Regions from separate parts of the Pseudomonas sp. FG36 genome, predicted to be linked through region 2. Evidence: predicted binding sites of a transcription regulator. Region 2 holds the regulator's gene; the other holds the start of a gene.
The links. Region 2 encodes FliA, which starts transcription of late flagellar genes. Its sites were predicted from a motif close to CTAAAGTTTNNNNNNNNNNNGCCGNTAA; they were not measured.
Positions count from the first base shown of each region.

Region 1: the regulator FliA is predicted to act here: its motif matches at 674-701, upstream of motA (flagellar motor stator protein MotA).

Region 1 covers NZ_JBMDJQ010000050.1:26,857-29,056, forward strand. The annotation lists gene ACODS9_RS24905 (HDOD domain-containing protein) at 1-635, opposite strand, end outside; gene motA (flagellar motor stator protein MotA) at 766-1,617, shown strand; gene motB (flagellar motor protein MotB) at 1,621-2,200, shown strand, end outside.
Region 2 covers NZ_JBMDJQ010000014.1:103,059-105,258, reverse strand. The annotation lists gene ACODS9_RS13430 (protein phosphatase CheZ) at 1-77, opposite strand, end outside; gene ACODS9_RS13425 (chemotaxis response regulator CheY) at 97-471, opposite strand; gene fliA (RNA polymerase sigma factor FliA) at 576-1,316, opposite strand; gene fleN (flagellar synthesis regulator FleN) at 1,313-2,146, opposite strand.

The DNA.
Region 1 (2,200 bases), on a different contig from region 2:
CCCTGGGTCACCCATTCGGGCAGGCGCCAGTGCTCGGCCATGGCCTGGCACAATTGCATGATGCGCACGCCAAACAGTTGCTTCTCGACTTCAGCAGCGTCCTCGCCCTTGTGGATAACTCGCAGTTCCCAGGTGTCCAGCAGCTTGGGGTAGGCCAGGGCCAGGGGCCACAGGGGCGAGAGGAACAACAGGCTGCCCCAGTGGATTTCCTGCCACAGGCGCGCCAGGCGGCTGGCGAACAGGCCGTTGGCCTGCTGGGTGGCATGCTGGCTGATCAGCAGGAACTGGCGCAGCACCGGCGGGATCTCGTCGGCCGGCAGCGATGGCAGGCGTGCCAGCAGTTGGCTGACGCGGGCCAGGCCAAGGCGGTTAAGGGCTATTTCCAGGCTCTCGGCCGGTTCGGCCTGGCTGGCGTTGGCCGGGTGGTTGGCCTCGCGTAGCACGCAGAGCACCAGCGCGGGGCTGTCCTGCATCAGTTCGGCGATATCGCGCAGGGAGCGACGGCTGTCGTTGATGGCCTGCAGCACGCGATCATGGCTCTCTTTCGGCACCGGTACGCGGACCCCGTCGAGCAGCTTGATCCAGGCCTCTAGACTCGACGGCGCCTGACTTGGCACCTTGGTTTCAATTGGCATATTGACATCAGTCCGAACTGGCTTTTCGCAATGAGTGGCTATAGTCTGGCGCAGTTCTGCCGATAAGTAGAAGAAGAGTTTTCAAGCTTCCGTTCCCTATCCTGACCACGACAGCAAGTGCTTCCAACTTATGGCTAAAATTATCGGCATCATCGTCGTATTCGCGAGCGTGCTCGGCGGCTACGTGCTTTCCCACGGCAAGATCGCGGCACTGATCCAGCCGTTCGAAGTGCTGATCATCGGCGGCGCGGCCTTTGGTGCGTTCCTCCAGGCCAACCCTGGTTACATGACCATGCATGTAATCAAGAAGTCGCTGAAGATGTTCGGCACCCGTTTCACCCACACCTTCTACCTGGAAGTGCTGGGCCTGGTGTACGAGATCCTCAACAAGAGCCGTCGTGAAGGCATGATGGCGATCGAAGGCGACATCGAGGATGCCGCAGCCAGCCCGATCTTCGCCAAGTACCCGGCGGTGCTGGGCGACGAGCGCATGACCGCGTTCATCTGCGACTACCTGCGGATCATGTCCACCGGCAACATGGCGCCCCACGAGCTCGAAGGCCTGTTCGACATGGAACTGCTGAGCATGAAGGAAGAGCTCGAGCACCCGTCCCACGCAGTGACCGGGATCGCCGACGGCATGCCTGGCTTCGGTATCGTCGCGGCGGTACTGGGTATCGTGGTGACCATGGCCTCGCTGGGTGACGGTGACCAGAAGTCCATCGGCCTGCACGTTGGTGCGGCGTTGGTCGGTACCTTCTTCGGTATTCTTGCTGCCTACGGCTTCTTCGGCCCATTGGCCAACGCCCTGCGCCACGATGCCAAGGAAGAGCTGAACGTCTACGAGGCGATCAAGGCCTCGCTGGTGGCCTCGGCTTCCGGCATGCCGCCGTCGCTGGCGGTCGAGTTCGGTCGCAAGGTGCTGTACCCGGCGCACCGCCCGAGCTTCGCCGAGCTGGAACAAGCAGTACGCGGTCGCTAAGCCATGGAGAACAATCAGCCCATCATCGTCAAGCGCGTCAAGCGCTTCGGCGACGGCCATCACGGCGGCGCCTGGAAAATCGCCTTCGCCGACTTCGCCACGGCGATGATGGCGTTCTTCCTGGTGCTGTGGTTGCTGTCGACCGCCACGCCCGAGCAGAAGATCGCCATTGCCGGTTACTTCAAGGACCCGATCGGTTTCTCCGAAAGCGGTACGCCCTACATCATCGATCTGGGTGGTTCGCCAGAACTGGCGCCGGAAAAGACCATCAACCCGGAAGTGAAGTCCGAGCCGACGCCGGATACCAGCCTGCAACTGGACAAGGACAAGGTCGAGACCATGGCCGAGCAGGTCGAGCGCGAGCGCCTCGAGCTGCTGCTGCAAGAGTTGCAGAACAAGGTCGAGGAAAACCCGCAGTTGCAGAAGTTCAAGGACCAGATCCTGTTCGAGATCACCCAGGACGGTCTGCGTATCCAGATCATGGACGCCGAGAACCGGCCGATGTTCGACCTGGGCAGCGCACGCCTGCAGCCGTATTTCGAAGACATCCTGCTGGCCATGGCCGACACCATCAAGGCGGTGC
Region 2 (2,200 bases):
AGGCTCTCGACCAGCTCCTGGGCATGCTTCTTCAGGGTTGATTCGAACTCACCCAAAGAGTTGTTGGTTGACTCCATTGCGCCCCCCAGACGTGACTCAGCCGTTGACGCGTTCGAAGATCTTTTCGATCTTTTCTTTCAGCGCCAGGGCGGTGAAAGGCTTGACCACATAGCCGTTCACGCCGGCCTGGGCAGCTTCGATGATCTGCTCGCGCTTGGCTTCCGCGGTGACCATCAGTACCGGCAGGTGCTTGAGGCGCTCGTCGGCGCGAACGGCGCGCAGCAGGTCGATACCGGTCATGCCCGGCATGTTCCAGTCGGTCACCAGGAAATCAAAATGCTCGCTGGTGAGCATCGGCAGTGCCGTGTTGCCGTCATCAGCTTCCTTGACGTTGGTGAACCCCAGGTCACGCAACAGGTTCTTGATGATCCGCCGCATCGTCGAAAAGTCGTCAACGATGAGGATTTTCATGTCTTTGTTCAATTAGACCTCCAAGCAGTCTTTAACGCGCTCGGCGCCGAGCGCGCGCTCAATCAATTCGGCACTACAAAAAAACGACTGCACTGAACCCGGGTTCAACGTGCCCGCCACTCCCCAAGGCGGCTGCGCAAACGCGCGGCGCACTGGCTGTGCAACTGGCTGACACGCGATTCGCTGACCCCCAGCACCTCACCGATTTCCTTGAGGTTCAGCTCTTCGTCGTAGTACAGCGCCAGGACCAGGCGCTCGCGCTCCGGCAGGTTGGCGATCGCATCGGCCAGCGCAGCCTGGAAGCGCTCGTCTTCCAGGTCACGCGCTGGCTCCAGCTGGCCGCTGGCACCGTCCTCGTGCAGCCCTTCATGTTCGCCGTCCTGCAGCAGGTCGTCGAAACTGAACAGGCGGCTGCCCAAGGTGTCATTCAAAATCCCGTAGTAATCATCGAGACTCAATTGGAGTTCGGCAGCAACCTCGTGATCTTTAGCGTCGCGGCCAGTCTTTGCTTCGACACAGCGGATCGCGTCACTGACCATGCGCGTGTTGCGGTGCACCGAGCGTGGCGCCCAATCCCCCTTGCGCACCTCGTCGAGCATGGCGCCGCGAATACGGATACCGGCGTAGGTTTCGAAACTGGCACCCTTGCTGGCATCGTATTTGTTGGCCACTTCCAGCAAGCCGATCATCCCGGCCTGGATCAGATCCTCGACCTGGACGTTGGCCGGCAGGCGTGCCAGCAGGTGGTAGGCGATACGCTTGACCAACGGCGCGTAGCGCTCGATCAGCTCGTACTGCGCATCCTTGGCGGCCTTGCTGTACATCTTGAAACCGCTCGCGTTCATAGCACCGGCCCTGCACTGGTGGGCTGCACCAGGCGCTCGACAAAGAATTCCAGGTGCCCGCGCGGGTTGGCAGGCAGCGGCCAGCTGTCGACCTTCTGCGCGATGGCCTTGAACGCCAGCGCACACTTGGACCGAGGGAAGGCCTCATAGACCGCCCGCTGCTTCTGCACGGCCTTGCGCACGCATTCGTCGTAAGGCACGGCACCGACGTATTGTAGGGCGACGTCGAGGAAGCGGTCCGTGACCTTGGTCAACTTGGCGAAAAGGTTGCGGCCTTCCTGCGGGCTCTGGGCCATGTTGGCCAGCACACGGAATCGATTCATCCCGTAATCGCGGTTGAGCAGCTTGATCAGCGCGTAGGCGTCGGTGATCGAGGTCGGCTCGTCGCACACCACCAGCAGCACTTCCTGGGCGGCGCGGACGAAGCTGACCACCGAGTCACCGATACCCGCAGCCGTGTCGATCACCAGCACATCGAGGTTGTCGCCGATATCGCTGAAGGCCTGGATCAGGCCGGCGTGTTGCGCGGGCGCCAGGTGCACCATGCTCTGCGTGCCAGAGGCCGCCGGAACGATGCGCACACCACCCGGGCCTTGCAACAGCACATCGCGCAGCTCGCAGCGGCCTTCGATCACATCGGCGAGGGTGCGCTTGGGCGTGAGCCCCAGCAGAACGTCGACATTGGCCAGGCCCAGGTCGGCGTCCAGCAACATCACCCGGCGGCCGAGCTCGGCCAGCGCCAGGGACAGGTTCACTGAAACGTTAGTCTTGCCGACGCCACCTTTGCCACCGGTCACGGCGATCACCTGTACGGGATGCATGCTACCCATGTCTGTTCTTTACCTTGTCTCGCTTGGACCCAGGCCACATGAGGGGCTGAACAT